DNA from 4 places in the Paenibacillus sp. CR_12 genome. Region 2 is predicted to be linked to each of the others. Evidence: riboswitches for the same ligand, from Rfam matches in the RefSeq annotation. Region 2 holds a riboswitch; each other region holds the start of a gene.

Region 1 (4,774 bases), on a different contig from region 2:
CTGCAAGCCTTCCTGTCGGGCATCGGGTGCAACTGGCTCGTAGCCCTCGCCGTATGGCTGTCCTACGGATCGGATCAGATGAGCGGCAAAATTCTCGGGATCTGGTTTCCGACCATGGCGTTTGTCGCCATCGGGTTTCAGCACGTGGTGGCCAACATGTTTCTCATCCCGGCCGCGATTTTTGAAGGCTATTACAGCTGGGGCGAGTATCTGATGAACTTCATTCCGGTATGGCTGGGCAATTTCGTTGGCGGCGCGTTATTTGTGGGAGCGACATACGGAACCGTTTATTTAAAGCAGGAGAAACAGGCCGCAGCCGCTCCGCGCGGCGAGCAGACGCATGTGCCATCGGCCGGCGCTCCTCAACAGGTTCATTCGGCGCAGAATGTTTCCTAATGCCGGAAGCCTGGCGAGCGTCTGGCTTAAAGAAAAAGCTGCGTTCAACCGTCCTTGATGAAAGGCAGCGGTTGATCGCAGCTTTTTGTCGTGATGGGCGAGGCTGTCCCCAGTAATGAATCAAGCAGGGAACAAGCCCGCTATTTTTTTAAATGGTAGGGAACCGTCGTGATGATCACGTCTCTCCGATACAGGAGATGTGCCCGGATGAGCAGGCTGGATTGATTGTGCAGGAAATTATGCCAGCCCTTCTTTGGGATGAACTGCGGAATGACGACGGTAACCTGATAGTCGGATTCGCTGGCCTTGCGCTGCACGGTATCGATGAATTTCGTCAGCGGCTGAATGATGCTCCGATAAGGCGAGTGCAGCGTTACCAGCCGGATGTCCGGCTGCCACTTTTTCCATTTTTCCTGGAAGGCGACTTCCTCCTCCCGCTCGAACGGCACGTACACCGCGATGATTTGGCCCGCTCCCAGCGATTTGGCGTAATTCAGCGAGTTCTCCACCACATGCGTGATTCCTGCCACAGGCAGGATGATGACATTCCCCTCAATCGGCTTAACCGGCTCGCAGGTCGTAATCCGGAGCTGGTCCGCTACCGCCTCGTAATGCTTGCGGATCCGGGTGAAAATCCAGATGATCAGCGGCAGGAATATCAGCACGGTCCACACCTGGGCGAATTTCGTAAAGAAGAAGATCATGGTCACGATAAAGCTGATGCATGCGCCGGTGGTGTTAATGATCAGTTTGACGATCCAGCCTTCGGGCTTTTCGCGAATCCATTTCACCATCATCCCCGTCTGGGAGAGGGTAAACGGGATAAACACGCCGACGGCATAGAGCGGAATCAGATGCTCGGTTTTGCCTTCAAAAGCCAGCAGCAGCAGAATGGAGAAAAATCCAAGAATAATGATTCCGTTCGAGTATCCCAGACGGTCGCCGCGGACGGTGAACATTCTAGGAATGAACTTATCCTTCGCCAGATTGACGGCAAGCAGGGGAAAAGCGGAATACCCCGTGTTGGCGGCAAGGATCAGAATTAAGGCCGTTGTCCCTTGTATGAAGTAATAAAGCGCATTTCGCCCGAAGGTGTGCTCGGCAATTTGGGAAACGACCGTGACTTGTTCGCTGGGACTGACCCCATAGTAATAAGCCAGGAAAACGATGCCCGAAAATAACAGGGCCAGCAGCGACCCCATCGCCACCAGAGTTTTGGCCGCGTTATTCGGGGCCGGGTCTTTGAAATTCGGAATGGCATTGGAAATCGCCTCCACGCCGGTCAGGGCGGAGCTGCCCGAGGCAAATGCGCGCAGGAGCAGAAACAAGCTCAGCCCGGCTACGGGCGTGCCGATCGGCGTATGAAGCTCCGGAGACGCATGGCCTGTGGCAATGTTGAATATCCCTACCCCGATCAGGATGAATAACGCAAGCACGAACAGGTAAACCGGATAAGCCAGTATGGAGGCCGACTCCGTAACCCCTCTTAAATTCAATACGGTCAAGCATAGAACGAACACGATGGAAATCGGCAGATTATAGGCATGCAATTCCGGAAAAGCCGACGTGATCGCATCCGTCCCGGCCGACACGCTGACCGCAACCGTCAGGATATAGTCCACGAGCAAGGAACCGCCGGCAACCAGCCCCGGGTACATGCCCAAATTCCGTTTGGACACGACATATGCGCCGCCGCCGTGCGGATAGGAGAAAATAATTTGTCTGTACGACAGGATAAGTGCCAGCAACAAGACCAGGACGCCGACGGCAATCGGTATGGAATACCAATAGGCAGCTGCCCCGACGGTCATCAACACAATGAGGATTTGTTCCGGGCCATAGGCCACGGACGATAGCGCATCGGATGACAGGATGGCCAGCGCCTTGGTTTTATTCAGCTTTTGTTCGCCTAATTCCGTCGATTTAAGCGGTCTTCCGATGAGGAAGCGCTTGATTGAGGATAACATGGTTGTTTTTCACCGCCGCTTAAGATTAAGTTCATGGTAGAAGCTCCCTGAACGGACTTCTATCGGTGTTTTTTATATGCTGGACATAGGAGCGGTCACCCTTCCTATGCTGATTTTTGGCAAACAAAAAACACAGGGTAGAACCCTGTGTTTGATCACAAGTTCACAACCCTCCCGATCAACGCTGACGAGGTTAGCTGTCGGATTCGGGCGGTGAGAGTCGCCCTACCTGATTCCATCGCGGCGTACGTACGCGATGGAATCAGGATTCACCCCTTAGTATGGTTGAAGGATCCTATAGGTATCCTTCCATACGGTTGGTTCCCCCGCTTTCCATCAAGGAAATTAAGCGAATGTCATGTGAATATGAAGAATGTTTTCGAAGCTGAATAGTATATTACGCCTGCTCCAATCGTTTGTAAAACATCCTCCAACGAGCATTCGAACAAAATTATTTATAAAAAATGACAGATAAGCGCTTACATAATGACGTGGCTTTGACAGGCTTTTTATTTTGCATGTTTTCTGCGAAAATCACGAGTTTCTATAATATGGAAGGTTAGTCGCGGGGAACATCGGTCACTGGGAGGATGCCATATAAACAAATTCGCCATGCCGGTCTCGGGGGAGGAGACACTGGCATGGCGAATTTTTTTGGGAGTGGTCCATGATTCGGCAAGGAAGAGAAAGGGTCTGGGTTCCTCTTCTTTGCTCTTGATAGGAATATACCCGGGGGGAAGAAAAGTGAATCACCTGATTAGAAAAAAATGTATGACTTTACTGGAACCCCGATTTTCTTTTAAGATAATGGGATATGATGCAGCCGAGCAAAAGGGGGAAGCACGAAATGACTCAAGCGATGATTCATCAGGAAAACGGCGTATTTCCGGCGGTATGTCCGTTGGATTGTCCCGATACATGCGGCCTGCTGCTGCATAAAGAGAACGGAAAAATCGTCAAGGTGACCGGTAATCCGGAGCATCCGATTACGCAGGGAGCCATCTGCAATAAAGTCCGTAATATGGCACACCGGGTGTACCATCCGGAACGCGTGCTCTATCCGCTGCGAAGAGTAGGTCCCAAGGGAGAGGGCGCCTTCGAGCGGATCAGCTGGGACGAAGCCATTCAGGAGATAGCCGGACGCTATAAGGGCTTGATCGAGGAACACGGCTCCGAGAGCATCCTGCCCTACAGCTTCTACGGCAATATGGGGATATTGAGCGTCGACGGCATGGACCGCAGGTTCTTCAACAGGCTGGGTGCCAGCCGCCTGAAGCAGTCGATCTGCAATTCCGCGGGCAATGAGGGCTGGAAATCCGTGATGGGGTTTAATGGGGGAACCGTTCCGGAGGACACCGTACGAGCCGACGTCATCCTCGTCTGGGGCGGCAACATCGTCAGCACCAATATGCACCAGATGGTGATTGCAGAGAAAGCGCGCAAAGCCGGTGCCAAGGTCGTTGTGATCGATGTCCACAAGAACCAGACGGGGCAATGGGCGGACTGGTTCATTCCGCTGTATCCAGGCACGGATGCGGCGCTGGCCGTCGGCCTCATGCACATCATGTTCCGTGACGGCATGGTAAATGAGGAATTCCTCCGCAAGTATACGATTGGTCATGAAGCCTTGCGCGAGCACGCCAAAGAATACACGCCGGAGCACGTTTCTTCCATTACCGGCATCTCGATCGAGGATATCGAGAAATTGGCCGAGCTCTACGGCCGGGCCGATACCTCCTACATCCATATCGGCAACGGTCTTCAGCATCACGACAACGGCGGCTTGACGGTGCGCAGCATTGCCGCGCTTCCCGCTTTGACCGGACAATGGCTGAAGCGGGGCGGAGGGGCCGCCAAGTCGAACGGCGGTTACAACAGCATGGATAGCGACGCGCTTGAGCGTCCCGATCTCCGGCCGAATCCCGAAGCGCGCACCATTAACATGAACCGGATCGGCGAAGCGCTTGCCATGACCGAACAGCCGATTAAGTCGCTCTTCGTCTATTGCAGCAATCCGCTGGTTGTGGCTCCCGATACCGAGCGGGTCAGGGAAGGGTTTGCACGGGAAGATCTGTTTACGGTTGTGCATGACCTGTTTATGACGGATACGGCCAAGTATGCCGATATCGTGCTCCCGGCAACCTCCTCGTTCGAGAATACGGACCTGTACGCTTCCTACTGGCATCAGTACGTTCAGCTGCAGGAGCCGGTCATTCCGGCACTTGGGGAGAGCAAGGGCAACGTAGAGCTGTTCTCCATGCTGGGACGGGCTATGGGATTCCAGGAACCGGCTTTTCATGAGACCGAGGAAGAGATGATCGCAAGAGCGCTCGACTTCCCGGATAACCCTTATCTAAACGGCGTCACGCTGGACAAGCTGAGGGAACAGCGCCATGTGAAGCTCGATATGA
Region 2 (4,774 bases):
GATCCCGAACCGGACCTCCTTGCCCTCCATGCTGCCTTGCGAGGCGTCGATGCCCAGCTGGTTTAATGCCGGGTTGCCGTTGGTTTCCGCGGCATAGTTCAAGGACAGGAAGCCGATAAACAAGGTCATCATTACCGAGAATATGATCCAGCCCTGCTTACGGCTCTTCGCGAACAAACCAAATGTGTAAGGAAGCGCCGCCCCGAGACTCCACATGGACAGAATCTCGATCACATTGGTCAGCGGGGACGGGTTCTCGAACGGATGCGCCGAGTTGGCCCCCATAAAACCGCCCCCATTGGTGCCCAGATGCTTGATCGATTCGAGCGCAGCCACCGGACCCACCGCTATTTGCTGCTCGCTTCCTTCCAGCGTCGTGACGCTGAGCGTAGGCTTCAGGGTCTGCGGCACCTGCAGCGCCACCAGCACCATCGCAATGATGAAAGCAGCCGGAATGAATACCCGGGTATGCGCCTTAACGAAGTCCTCAAAAAAGTTGCCGACGGTCGTGCCCTTGCTGGTCACCGCCCGGATAAAAGCAATCGCCACGCACAGCCCGGTCGCCGCGGACGTAAACATCATCATCGTAATGACGGCCATCTGGGCCAGATAAGACAATCCCGACTCCCCGCTGTAATGCTGAAGATTCGTATTGGTCATGAAGCTGATCATCGTATTGAACGACAAGATCGGTTCCATATGGCCGATGCCGTTCGGGTTCAGCGGCAGCACCTTCTGCAGCCGCAGAATCAAGTAGCCCGCCGCAACCAGCACGATATTCGTTAACACAAAGCTGACGGCATATCCTTTCCATGTCATCCCCTTGCGTTCTTTCAAGCCGATCAGAGCAAAGATCGGTTTCTCCGCCCAGGAGAACCATCTGTCCGTTCCATTGCTTTCATAACGAAACACCTGATATAGATAAGTTCCCAGCGGCTTGACCAGCAGCACTAGAACGAGTATAACGATGGCAATTTGTAAAATGCCCATGACGATGCCTTCCTCCTTCAGCCGTTTCCCTAGAATTTTTCAGGGTGAATCAGCGCATAAATCAAATAGAGAAAAATAAAAATCGTGAATATCAACATGATCATCACGGCTGATCAGCCTCCGGTTCCGAAACCACGCGCCCGCACCAGGACATAAACAGCATGAGCAGTCCGTAGGTTCCTCCCAAAATGAGCACCATAACTAAATCCTGCATGAATGTAACCTCCCCTAACTCTTGTGGCGTCAGTCCAAACGCTTAGCTCATAACGGATGCCATCAGAAAGGACACCTGATGATGATTCGTATGAAGCACCACATCGGCACCCAGCCCTTTGTATATCAAGCGCGGATTGCCGGAATGGGTGATCACGTAAATCGACTCCGAGGTCCATGTCCGGCAGATCCGCAAGTAGCGGCAGCACAGATTCAAGCTGCTTTCGAACAGAAACACCTTGCTGACGGGAAACTCGGGAATGATCCAGGTCTGCTCGTCTCTTGTATCAATCAAAATGATGGGTTTGCAGCCCAGTTCTCGCAGCCTCTGCTGCTCAGCCCGGTTGTTGGCTATAGCCGCAAACGGAACACGTTTGTGAATCAGCTGGCGGACGAATTCCTCCCCGGCCTTGTTCGGCGCGGATACCAGGATGAATTCCTGTGGTTTCTCCATCTTCGTTTCTCCTACTAAGGTCAGAAAGAGAAGGCAACAACAAAGAAGCCTGCGGAAAGAGAAGAACTCTTCCCGCAGGCTTCTTACAGGACACGGTGAAATACACCGTGGCCCAAGTCCACGACAATCGTTGCCTCTCTCGATACGCTTACGAGGTTAGCTGACGGATTCGGGCGTGAGAGTCGCCCTACCCATAGACCGTTATCTTGTCTACAGGATTCACCCCAGAGAGATCAGGTTCATCTCCCGACTGGTTCCCCCGTACCTTTTCCATTCAAGGACTCAGCGAAAATTAATAACGAGTAGCATGTTATTCTATTAGCCATTGACTTGTCATCCAGACTGGGCATAACAGCACAGCAACAGGAGGTTCACGCGGTGAGAGTCGCCTCTACCTTCAAATCTCAGCAAGGCCCATGGTGCCTTCGCCATCGATCCATAAAGGCTTAGGGGCAGCTCTCACACTGCCTTTAGACCTTCATGAAACGGCTGCCCGTATGCCTTGGTCGTTGATGACCGTCAATTCATAGTTCGTATCATACGTCCGGCCCCGCAGGATGTAAATGTGAGCAAAAACACATCTAGCGTTATGTCGAACAGGAACCAAGCAGTATTTCGTCTTTATCTTCCGAATACTGCTCTATACTATGTATTTCTCTTGTTTTCTCTTATTTATCGCAATCCAACGAGATACCGAGATTTTGCCACGATAATAGATGACACGGCCGATTGTACGCGTTTTCTTTTACCGTTTTCATCACATTTCGGAATCTATTCGTCCCATACGGTCATTTACTTTTCGTTTCCTCCGGCGTATGATTCATCCATCTATCCGAAACACGTGATACGCCGAGCTCCCGACAGACCGGGAGACGGGGGAACCAAAGTCACCAGTCTTCGATTGGTGAATGGGGTGAATCCGCTGCGCCTAGGATCGAAGGGCCCAGCGGTAGGGTGCTCTCAGTCCGAATCCGTCAGCTAACCTCGTAGGCGCGTTGTTGAGAGAGAATACCATCCAAGCTTTGGCATAGCGGCCGCTGAATTGGGGCTCTAACCATAAATAGGCCTGGAGAGCGGGGTTTCTCTGCTCACCAGGCCTATTTGCCGTGCATATAACATTCTTATAAAGGAGCGTAGATCAAATCATGACGAAACTCATCGAGGCAGCGCTTACACCCGTCATCGAAACCGCAGTGCCTGCATTAGGTGAAGAGACTATCGGCCATATGGAGATATTTCGTTTCGACCGAGGCTCGGCCGAACGCTTTATCCCATGGAGCGATCATGGCTGGAACTGCGGCTTGTTCAAAGTCAGCTGCAAAGACGCGGCAGGATATGTCGAATATGCCCTGCCAAGCACGAGAGAATTTTCGGACCTGGTCCGCTGGGCATCCGTCTTCTCAAGGCTGAGAGGCATGTCCGTGACTGAGGCCATTCGCTATGCCCGAAAGCAGCAGCAGTGGGGACCCGCACGGATGCAACTTGCTGTATCGGCCCTCGCCGATCTGGAGATCAACCTGCATCGGCACATCACCCGAGAGCGGTTAGGCGGACTGCCGCTGGAGCGCTCCTTCCTTATGAATTGCTCGGAGGCGTATTATCATTTCTAGGGGCAGCAGCTACAGAGAGCCACTGTCCCCGTTTCCTTTGGATTGGGCACTTCTAAGCAGCCTGATGTTTTTTGAAACCATGAAGAACCCCGTCAAAAAGCCACTTATTTCACCAGGCATTTTGACGGGGTTCTGCAATCGGATCCCGCTCACTTGAACATATTTTTGAGCACCATCATCAGGTTGGCCGGCTTCTCTGCCAACCTCCGGGTGAAATACGGGTACCACATCGTTCCATAGGGCAAATAACACCGGATACGGTAGCCGTCCTGCGCAAGCGCTGCTTGATCGTTCATCCGCAGTCCATACAGCATCTGAAATTCATAGTCCTGTTTGTCTATGCGGCTCTGCTCGGCAAATACCTTCACCCAGTCGATGATGTTGTCATCATGCGAGGCAATCGCGACGTAGGCTCCTTGGTCGAAATGCATTTTGACCAATTTCTTGTAGTTGTCAATGACCTCCCGCTTCTGCTGAAAGGCGATGGTTCCCGGCTCTTTGTACGCGCCCTTTACCAGCCGCAGATTAACGCCGGCCCTTAACAGATTCTTCACGTCCTCCTCCGTACGGAACAAGTAGGCCTGCATCACGGTCCCCACATTGGTCAGCCCCTCCTTATGAAGGCGGAGCGTCATATCGATGGTTGCCTGGGTATACGGCGAATCCTCCATGTCCAGGCGAACGAAGTTGCTGTGCTCTTTAGCCTTTCTTACCACCGACCTGATGTTTTCGTAAGCCTTCTCGGGGTTCAGGGCCATGCCCATTTGCGTCGGTTTCAAGGATACGTTCGATTGCACTTCGCGCCTCGCAATCCCTTCCACCAGCTTCAAATATTCCTCCCGGTACCCGGCCGCTTCATCCAGCGTCGTAATGCCCTCCCCTAAATGATCCAGCGTAACGAGAATGCCTTTCGCGTTCAGCCTCTCGATTTCGTCCAGCGCCTCATCCAAGGTATCGCCGGCAATGAATCGGCCAGCCAATTTCCGACCGTACTTGATAGACAGCCATTTCACGAGTTTATTGCCGGACACCGTCAGGATCACTTTACGGTACAGCTCGGTTCCGTCCATGCGCGCGCCCCCTTTGCAAGGTAAACCAAAATGCACTCTATCTAACTCATATGCAAAAATCATGACGGCATGCAGGAAGACATACATATTTAAATAGAGGTTTTCACCAGGAGATCCTAACCATGCCACCATGACGATCCGCAGATGGACCATTGGCCTGAAGCTTCGATTCATATCATGTTAAGGAGGGGCCTCCCCATGCGAGCACCTTTTCGGAACGAACCATTTATGGACTTCAACAACGAGTGGAACAACAAGTTATACGATGCGGCGTTATCCGGGGTCGAAGCCGAGCTTGGCCAATCGTACCCCTTGGTTATCGGCGGTGCCAAAATCCATACGGAGTGTACCGCAAAGTCGGTCAATCCGTCGCGCAAGCGCCAAGTCATCGGCGTCGTGTCCCAAGCGGATACCGAGCTTGCCGAGCAAGCCATTCA
Region 3 (4,774 bases), on a different contig from region 2:
GGGCGGTACCATCTTTATTATCCGGAGGAGAAGGTGGGCCCGCTCCTGGGTCAAATGCCGGAGACGATAGCCGACGTTTTCAAACAACAGCATTAAATCAGGCAAAACAGGACAACCGTTAATCCCCTTGCATTCAACCAACTAATGGAAAATAGACGACATAGAAACGACAGGAAGGAGAGTGTGGATAGTATGCTGTTCGACACGCACACTCATATGGACGCTCCCCAATTCGACGAAGACCGGGAAGCTGCAATTCAGCGGGCGCTTGAAGCCGGCGTTACGCGGATGATCAATATCGGATTTAACCGGGAGACGATCCCGACCACGATGAAGCTGGCTGAGACTTATGATTTTATATATGCAGCGGTAGGCTGGCATCCTGTAGATGCGATCACCATGGAGGATCAGGACCTGGATTGGATCGCCTCTTTATGCAGTCACGATAAAGTGGTGGCAATCGGGGAGATCGGCTTGGACTATCATTGGGATACGTCCCCCAAGGAAGTGCAGCACCGCGTGCTTCGGCGCCAGATCGGGCTTGCCCGGGAATTGAACATGCCCATTGTCATTCATAACCGGGATGCGCATGAAGATATCGTTAACATTTTGCGTGAGGAAAAAGCCTCCGAGGTCGGCGGTGTCATGCATTCCTTCTCCGGAAGCTGGGAAACGGCCAAAATGTGCCTGGATATGGGATTCCATATCTCGTTTGGGGGGCCGATTACGTTCAAGAATGCGAAGCAGCCCAAAGAGGTTTTGGCAAAGGTTCCGCTTGATCGATTATTGATCGAAACGGACGCGCCTTACCTGACACCTCATCCCTTCCGCGGGAAACGAAATGAGACCGCATATGTAAAATTGGTGGCGGAGGCGGCGGCCGAAATTAGAGGGTTGTCCTATGAGGAATTGGCCCAAATTACCACCAAAAATGCGCTGGAACGATTTGGTATTTAACGAAAACAAGAGCAAAAGCCATGAAAAAGGGAGCATTTTCGATTAATTAAAGTTTTTTAATCAGAAAAGGCGTTGATATTACAATATTTTAACCTTTTACTTGAGAAAATGTGGTTGAATGTCGCTTTACAACCTGCATACAAACAGGATATCATCTTTTCAGTGATAAGAAGCTGCGATGTGCAGATCGCAGCCGAATATTTCATGAACCGTCTCGCTTAATCTCCGAAATTCTGGAGAACGGGGGAACCGATACTGCGGTGCATACTGGTCTGGATGCACGAAGCTGTATTTGATTTCTTTTTCGGGTCTTTGGGGTGAATTTGAAGGATCTCGCCATGAGCGGGCATCCGGATATAGGGCGTCTCTCTTACGTCCGAACCCGACAGCTAACTCCGTAAGCGAAATAAGAGGGGAAATCTCGTGCATACCATTTCCATGATTTCATTCATCAGGAAGCCACGTTAGAGCCTCTAGTACTCTTTCAATGGCTTCTTTTATTTTTGAATAATGGAGACGGGTCCATCATACTCTTGGTAAACAGGAGGTGATGGCAGATGGACGGAAGACGGGAATTGACGCAGGGTGTAGATAGATAGCAGGGCGCCCTGTGAGAAAAATTGCTATAGTCACGTCAAATGCATTCATGCGTTTACCTAGACGGCGGGACTATGAAGGAGGATGGAATAGTGGGCATTTTTCAACCTGAAGAAACCCATGAATCACAATCATCCAGCATGTCTTACGCATTGAGATGGAAGCATGACAATTTGCGTCAACTGATGTTGCTCGGCGCCATGGGTGCCGTTACGGTATCACTTCTCATATCGTTGGTTGTACATGACCAGGCAGGCAAGGAAGTTCAGCTTGTCGTCGACGGCCGGGTCACTACGGTGGAAACACGTGGATCGTTGCTGCAGGAATTGCTGGATGAGCAAGCGATCACGTTGAGTCCCCAAGATCAAATTTCGATGCCCCTGAACGGCGCAATCCGGGACGGAGACCGAATTATTATTGACAGAGCTATTCCAGTCAACGTTACGGTAGGCAGCAAAACCAAAACCATATTTACATCCCAGGATACAGTTGATCATGTACTCAAAGAGGCTGGCGTTACGATCCAGGGTGAAGATATAGTACAACCGTCGCAAGACACGAAGCTGACCAGCAATATGAATATCCATGTCGTTCGCGTCACGAAGCAAAAAGTTAAGGAAACGGAAGACCGCGAATTCCGCGTGATCAAGACGGCCGATCCATCGCTTGAAAAGGGCGATAACCGCGTCATTCAGCGGGGCGAGTCTGGTCTTATGGTGAACCATTACGAGAAGGTCTACCACAATGGCAAGCTGGTTTCCAAGACGAAGGTCTCCCAACAAATCGAACGCAGAACGAAGGATAAAATCATTGCCGTAGGCACGAAAAAAGTGGAGAAGCCTGTTATCGTCCAGGCGGCAGCCACCGATGTAAAAGCTACACCGGCTAAATTGTCCGGCACGAAAAAAGTAACGACCGCCAAGGCTGTTGAGAACAACGTGGTTTCCCGCGCAGGCGTTGATTTTAAATACAAGAAGGTATTGAACAACGTGTCGATGACCGCGTATTCCGCCGAACAGCAAGGAATCGGTACGCGTACCGCATCCGGCACACGCGTTACGGAAGGTCGCACCATCGCCGTTGATCCTAATATCATCCCGATCGGATGGTGGGTTTACATCGAAGGCATCGGCTTCCGCCGTGCTGAAGATACGGGCGGCGCCATCAAAGGCAACAAAATCGATGTCTATTACGATTCGTTGAAATCGGCCATGAATTTCGGCCGGAAGAGCGGCCGCACCGTTTACGTGATCGGTCCGGTTAAACCTGAATTGAACTAGACGCATGAATTCCAATTTACTTTGCCATTCTAATGCTATACTATTTAGCTTATAATATATGATGATCAAGAAGAGGGAATATTTCCTCTTCTTTTGTTTTGTTAAGACCGGAGTAATCAAGGCTAAACGGGTTGAGCCTTAACATTGTACAGGCCTGCTCTGCTTGGGAAGGAAGAGAACGAACGCATGATTAAAGAAGTGATTGTCGTGGAAGGCAGGGACGATACCGTTGCCATTAAACGGGCCGTAGAAGCCGACACGATCGAAACCGGCGGTTCAGCGATCAACAAACAAATCCTGAAGCGCATAGCGCTTGCCCAGGAGCGCAGAGGCGTTATCATATTGACGGATCCTGACCATGCGGGTGAACGAATCCGCAAAATCGTGGATCAGGGCGTACCCGGCTGCAAGCACGCCTTCATTCCGGAAGCGGATGCTACCCGGAAAGGGGATATCGGCGTGGAGAATGCCTCGCCAGAGGCGATCCGGCGGGCGCTGGAGCGGGTTCACACGTCTTTTGAGGGTGGAGAGAGCCTGATCAGTTTGGAGGATATGCTGGAGGCAGGATTATCGGCTCACCCGGAGGCTGCGGCAAGACGGATGGCGATGGGTAATCTGCTGGGCATCGGATACTGCAACAGCAAGCAGTTCCATAAACGATTGGCCATGTTTCAAATATCGCGGGAAGAATTTCTGGCAGCACTTGCACAGCTGGAAGAAGGGGGCGTTTAGCTAATGAGTCGGATCGAGGATATATCAACACCAAGACGGACGAAGGAGATCATCTCGCGCCATGGATTCTCCTTCAAGAAGAGTCTGGGCCAGAACTTTCTCATCGATCAGAATATTTTGTATAAAATCGTGGAAGCTGCAGGACTGGATGAAGATAAAGGCGCGCTCGAGATCGGACCTGGCATCGGTGCACTGACGGAGAAGCTGGCACAGACGGCAGGAACCGTCACCGCGGTCGAAATCGATCAGCGCCTGATTCCCATCCTAAGGGAAGTCCTGGAGCCCTACGGGAACGTGAGGGTTCATCATGGGGATGTGCTGAAGGTGGATCTTCATGAGCTGTTCCGTCAGGATTTCGCGGACGTATCGAAGGTAAGCGTGGTTGCCAATCTGCCGTATTACGTGACGACGCCGATTCTCATGAAGCTGCTGGAGGAGAAGCTGCCGCTGGAGAACATCGTGGTGATGATTCAGAAGGAAGTGGCCGAACGGATGGCCGCTGCACCGGGAAGCAAGGATTACGGAAGTCTCAGCATTGCCGTTCAATACTACAGCGAGCCTAAGCTGGTCTGCATCGTGCCGCACACGGTGTTCATTCCGCAGCCGAACGTCGAGTCGGCCGTGATTCGCCTGGCGGTCCGGGAACAGCCGCCCGTCCGCGTGGAAGATGAACGATTCTTCTTCGAGGTGGTCCAGGCTTCATTTGCACAGCGACGGAAGACGATTGCCAACAATTTGAAGAGCCGGTTCTTCCCGGGTGAGGGACGTGAACGGCTGGAGCAGCTGCTGCAGGAAGCAGGGATCGACCCTTCACGGCGCGGGGAGACGCTTAGCATTGAGGAGTATGCGCGGCTTAGCAACGTGCTGTTCGGCGCCAATATCCGTTGACGCAGCCGTTCAGGGAGTCTCTGGAGCTTACGGATGGCCTCCGCGCGATAAATTGGCGCTGAACAAGAACCAATAGTCACAGTAGCCCATACCATAGGGTAGGGGTGATGTTGTGATGAACTTGGGAGACTTGGTCGTTCGTAAATCCTACGGCGGCGATGTAACGTTCCGGGTAGAAGGCATGCGGCAAAATAACAATATCGTCATCAAAGGGACGGAATTCCGGTTACTGGCCGATGCTCCCGTTGATGATCTGGTTACGGTCCCGCATCCCACCTTAAGCGAACGAACAAAGCAGGCGCAGATCAAAGCCAATGAAT
Region 4 (4,774 bases), on a different contig from region 2:
TTTTCTCCCGGCTTCATCTCCAGATCGATGCCCTTCAGCACCTGCAGGTCGCCATACGACTTGGTCACGCCCGCATATTTCACGATCGGCTGTGAGCCCGTAACGGGATTTCTTTCCCGCTGCGGCTTCTTCGCCTCTTCGGCCTGCTCATCGATTACAACGGCATTCAATAGACTCCCTCCTTATTTTCCACGCTGCAGATTCAAACGCTTCTCCAGCCTTTGCACCAGCAAAGACGCAATATAACTGATGATCAGGAACAGAATCCCGACCAGCGTGTACGGTTCGAAAGCGCGAAATGATTGCGACACGATATTTTTGGCCGTCAGCATCATCTCAACCAGCGTTATGGCGCATAGAATCGGCGTTTCCTTAAACATGACAATCAAATAATTGCCCAGCACCGGGATGATCGGCGGCACCGCTTGCGGCAGTATAATGCTCCGCCAGGTCTGGGATTTCGTGTAGTTCAGTGCGGTTGCGGCTTCCCACTGTCCTTTCGGCACCCCTTCAATGCCGGAACGGTACACCTCCGACAGATACGTGCTGTAATGCAGCCCCAGGCCGATGACCCCCGCATAGAAGGCCGGAATCGAAATGCCCGTCAGCAGCGGCAAGCTGTAATACAGGAAGAACACCTGTACCAGCAAGGGGGTATTGCGAATAAATTCTATGATTCCTTTGGTGATGAGCGACAAGGGCTTAAATGTACTCCGCGCGGCAAAGGCAAGCAGCAGTCCGATAATCAATGCCACCACAAAAGCACAGAGCGTGACCCATACCGTCATTTTTAATGCGCTCAGAAGCTGCGGCAGTATTTCAAACACATATTTCCAATCCCACATCCGCTACAGCCTCCCCGCGGTCAGTTTGCGCTCCAGCAGTCGAACCGCCATCGAGACGAGCGTGGCGATGACAAAATACATGAGGAGCAGCAGCACCAGAATCTCGGTGGTCCAAGAGATGTAATTGTTGCGGAGCACCATCGCCTGATACGTCAAATCCGCCATCGTGATGAAATAAACGAGCGAAGTGGATTTGATGAGTTCCACAAGTTGATTCCCGAACGGGGGAAGCATTCGCAGGGACGCTTGGGGTAGTATAACGTTCCACAGCCTCTGCCAAGGCTTCATGTTAAGCGCCACGGCAGCTTCCCACTGTCCTTTCGGAACGGCCAGCACCGCGCTGCGAACAATCTCGGAGCCGTATGCGCCGAAGTTAAGTCCGATCGCGAGGATCGCCGCCAGCATTTTCGGAAGCTCGATGCCGATGAACGGAAGGGCAAAATACAACCAGAAGAGCTGCACCAGCAAGGAGGTTCCCCGAAAGACTTCGACGTACACGGCGGTCGCCGTGCGGACGATCCACAGCTTCGACAGCCGGCACAACCCGGCTGCAAAGGACATCACGATAGCCAGGATGGCTGAAAAGAACGCGACGATAATCGTGATCTCTGCTCCTTTGAGCAGCGTCGGAAGAAAATCGATCCAAGAATTCGGCATGCTATTCCCCGCAGAGCGCAGCGGCCGTCATCTCACCCGGGAGCTCTTCTTCCGTGAACCCGAACTCTTGCAAAATTTCCAGCAGCTCGCCCGACTCCTTCATCTTTTCAAGCTCTGCATTATAAGCCTCCTGGAACTCGGTATCCGCTTGGCGGAAAGCCGTAGCCCCGTAACCGCGAACGCTTTCGCCGTCGATGACCGGCTGCTCGAAATCAGCCACGCGTTCGATGCTGTCGTCGCTGGCTGAATCCAGCATCGCCTGCAGGGACGGCCCCGTCATGGTAATCGCCTGCACCCGATCGGCCTGGAGGGCGCTGATCGCCGAAGCCTGGTCAGGGACCTGTACGATCCGGTCCGCAGGAATGCCCGATTTCTCCATGTAGCCGATTTCGACCGCGCCGGTCATGACGGCCACCTTGGCCTGCTCATTCTTGGCAATGTCCTCATAGCTTCCGAGATCCATCGGATTCCCTTGCTTTACCGCAAGGGCTTCCCCGATGCTGTACTCCGGATTCGCGAACAGGACGGCAGAGCAGCGGTCCGGATTAATGAACATGCCTGCCGTGATCAGATCAAACCGATCGGCCTGCAATCCGGCGACCAGCGAACCGAATTCCGTTAACTCCCCTCTCATCTCCTTGATGCCAAGACGCTCCAGAATAACGCGGGCAATCTCAACCGCCTCGCCCGTGAGCTCCCCATTGGCTTCTTTGTAGGCATACGGCTTCTCGTTCGCAAACCCTACGGTGATATATCCCTGCTCAATGGCTCGATCCAGCGTACTTCCTTTGTCGCCGCAAGCCGCGAGCAATACCACCATCATCACGGACAACACCAGCACAACCACTTTCTTCAAAACCTTCCACAACCTTTCGTAATAACTTTTCACTTTCTTAAAAAAACGGCATGACGAAATTATCCGTGTTAGCACATGTGTTAACTTGGATATATAGACGTTCAGATACCCTTGCATGGGACGAGGCTTCAGGGAAGATGATTCATCCGCTTCCTTGCGCGCTTTGACCCAATGCCGTCTGATCGATTCATTTCATTCCACATTTGCAGACGTTGCCCCTCCTCTGTAATTGAATGCAAAAAGACCACCAAACAGGGGATCTAGACATAGCTCCGCCAGCAGGGGGTCAAAAAATAGAGAAAAGGCCCCTATAGAGAATAAAGGGCCTTTTGTATGAACATCCATTATGTATGCAAGACCCATCCACTGCTGACGAGGTTAGCTGACGGACTCGGGTAAGATGGTACCCTACACTCGTGAATTCCAAGTGACTCGCCCCTGGTGAAACTGGTTCCCCCGCTTTCCGGAATATGTATGCCGGAAACTAAGCGTGTGTTCATGATAAAGGGAAGCTCAGGAAAAGTCAAACCCCTTTAACCGCTTTTTCTGGAAATTCAGAAGTAAAAAACACCGTTTTTGCAACGAAAATATCGGGCCTTTCGAACACCTTATTTAAGGCTGTCCATACACCGGATTGGTCATGGAATCCATGCTCCATTTTCCGCTATATAGCAGGCATTTGACGGGTCTTGCGGAAATCGTTCATGCCATATATGTTTTATGCCATGAATGAGCCCCGGATCAGGAAGTCTGCCCGTATGAAATACGGGACCGAAAAAAAATTTTGAAACACTCCATAATAAGTCTGATAACAACGCCTGGAATGACTTGAAAAAAAGCCCCGATGCTTAGCATCAGGGCTTTTCTCATCATACCGCGGTATAGCCGCCATCCACCAGCAGGCTCGTGCCCGTAATGAAGGAGGCATCTTCACTGGCGAGGAACAACACGGCTTTGGCCACTTTTTCCGGCTGTCCCAAACGGCCCATCGGATGAAGGCCGACCAGGTGCTGCGTGATCGCTTCCGTTCTTCCCTTGATCAGCGGCGTATCGATATATCCCGGACACACGGCATTGATTCGGATTCCTTTGGAGGCATAGTCTGCGCTGAGCGACTGGGTTAACAGCTTGACGCCTCCCTTAGCCGAAGCATAGGCGGTTACCCCTGCTTTTCCGACATGGCTATGGATCGAGCCGCAGTTTACGATTGCCCCTCCGGTTCCTTGGGACAGCATTTGCTGAATAACATATTTATCGCACAGGAAGACCCCTGTCAGATTAATATCAATCGTTCTCTGCCAGTTATCCATCGTTAACTGATCGGCAGGAGCATCATGGGCTATGCCTGCATTGGCAAACAATACATCGACATGGCCAAAATGCTGCACCGTCTGATTCACCATATTCGCGACTTCCTGCTCTTGGGTTACATCCGTTTTGACGAACAGCGCTTCAAAGCCGGCTCCTCTCAATTCGTCGGAAACCGCTTGGCCCTGGTCGGAATAATCCGCGATAACGACCTTGGCCCCCTCTTTTGCAAAAAGTCTGACTGCCGCTTCGCCAATCCCGCTGGCGCCCCCCGTCACGATGACAACCTTGGAATCAAATTTCATGCGTTGATCACTCCTATGTTGTAAATTCATCAACCGGCTATCCATTCATGTAGAATGGGCAAATACCGACCATGATATTCCAATACCCCGTTTCCTAATGAATGACCAGCAACTATCGAAAAAGAATGTTCGCTAAAAATAGTCGCAAAGCAATAACCCTATTCAAGCTCAAGCCCTGTCAGACCGGACGCTCAATCGTAAACATCTCTCCCAGGGTCGAATAGATATTTCCTGCCATGCGGCTCACAGGTTTCAACTTCGATGCGTCAATCCGGCCATGCTCGTAGAGCTCCTCGGACACGTGAAATCGGACGACGCGGGCAATCAATAGATCAGCGGCAGGCAGCTGATCCGCGCCATCCAACGTGACGACCTGCTCCAGCACGCATTCCATGCGGATCTTGGATTCCAGAACGCCGGGAACCTTAACAACGTCACTAACGACCGGGGTTAAACGGGTTCGGTCAAGCTCACTTTCGTCCGGAGGCAGATTCGCCGCCGTTTCGTTCACGGCTGCAACGGTATCTTCGTCCACGATGTGGATGACAAGCTCGCCGCTCTGCATGGCATTTCTCGCCGTGTCCTTAGGTGCACCGTTCTTTCGCTGAACGGAAACCGACAGCAAAGGGGGATTGCTCGACGCAATGGAAAAGTAACTGAACGGCGCCGCATTCAGCACGCCATCCGCCGATAATGTCGTAACGAAAGCGACCGGACGCGGAACGATGCTTCCAATCAGCAGCTTGTATGTGTCCCGTTCGCTTTGGGTATTCGGGTCAATGGATATCACTTGAGTTGCCCCT

What was found. Region 2 has a riboswitch for cyclic di-AMP ahead of RB297_RS20265 (hypothetical protein). Riboswitches for the same ligand answer to the same signal wherever they lie in the genome.
Region 1: linked by a shared signal. The riboswitch ahead of RB297_RS22590 (APC family permease) and the one ahead of RB297_RS20265 (hypothetical protein) in region 2 are both predicted to bind cyclic di-AMP.
Region 3: linked by a shared signal. The riboswitch ahead of RB297_RS30525 (resuscitation-promoting factor) and the one ahead of RB297_RS20265 (hypothetical protein) in region 2 are both predicted to bind cyclic di-AMP.
Region 4: linked by a shared signal. The riboswitch ahead of ehuB (ectoine/hydroxyectoine ABC transporter substrate-binding protein EhuB) and the one ahead of RB297_RS20265 (hypothetical protein) in region 2 are both predicted to bind cyclic di-AMP.

The regions. Positions count from the first base shown of each region.
Region 1 covers NZ_JAVFHO010000006.1:211,829-216,602, reverse strand. The annotation lists gene RB297_RS22595 (formate/nitrite transporter family protein) at 1-396, shown strand, start outside; gene RB297_RS22590 (APC family permease) at 537-2,363, opposite strand; cyclic di-AMP (ydaO/yuaA leader) riboswitch at 2,530-2,725, opposite strand; gene RB297_RS22585 (molybdopterin-containing oxidoreductase family protein) at 3,211-4,774, shown strand, end outside.
Region 2 covers NZ_JAVFHO010000005.1:326,655-331,428, forward strand. The annotation lists gene kdpA (potassium-transporting ATPase subunit KdpA) at 1-990, opposite strand, end outside; gene RB297_RS20260 (potassium-transporting ATPase subunit F) at 1,020-1,094, opposite strand; gene RB297_RS20265 (hypothetical protein) at 1,247-1,657, opposite strand; cyclic di-AMP (ydaO/yuaA leader) riboswitch at 1,787-1,955, opposite strand; cyclic di-AMP (ydaO/yuaA leader) riboswitch at 2,495-2,667, shown strand; gene RB297_RS20270 (hypothetical protein) at 2,803-3,267, shown strand; gene RB297_RS20275 (proline dehydrogenase family protein) at 3,417-4,337, opposite strand; gene pruA (L-glutamate gamma-semialdehyde dehydrogenase) at 4,536-4,774, shown strand, end outside.
Region 3 covers NZ_JAVFHO010000015.1:11,751-16,524, forward strand. The annotation lists gene RB297_RS30515 (HD domain-containing protein) at 1-96, shown strand, start outside; gene RB297_RS30520 (TatD family hydrolase) at 193-957, shown strand; cyclic di-AMP (ydaO/yuaA leader) riboswitch at 1,163-1,377, shown strand; gene RB297_RS30525 (resuscitation-promoting factor) at 1,647-2,834, shown strand; gene rnmV (ribonuclease M5) at 3,021-3,566, shown strand; gene rsmA (16S rRNA (adenine(1518)-N(6)/adenine(1519)-N(6))-dimethyltransferase RsmA) at 3,570-4,454, shown strand; gene yabG (sporulation peptidase YabG) at 4,570-4,774, shown strand, end outside.
Region 4 covers NZ_JAVFHO010000009.1:163,332-168,105, forward strand. The annotation lists gene ehuA (ectoine/hydroxyectoine ABC transporter ATP-binding protein EhuA) at 1-170, opposite strand, end outside; gene ehuD (ectoine/hydroxyectoine ABC transporter permease subunit EhuD) at 183-845, opposite strand; gene ehuC (ectoine/hydroxyectoine ABC transporter permease subunit EhuC) at 849-1,502, opposite strand; gene ehuB (ectoine/hydroxyectoine ABC transporter substrate-binding protein EhuB) at 1,504-2,358, opposite strand; cyclic di-AMP (ydaO/yuaA leader) riboswitch at 2,713-2,859, opposite strand; gene RB297_RS26535 (SDR family NAD(P)-dependent oxidoreductase) at 3,228-3,971, opposite strand; gene RB297_RS26540 (flavin reductase family protein) at 4,150-4,761, opposite strand; gene RB297_RS26545 (ring-cleaving dioxygenase) at 4,758-4,774, opposite strand, start outside.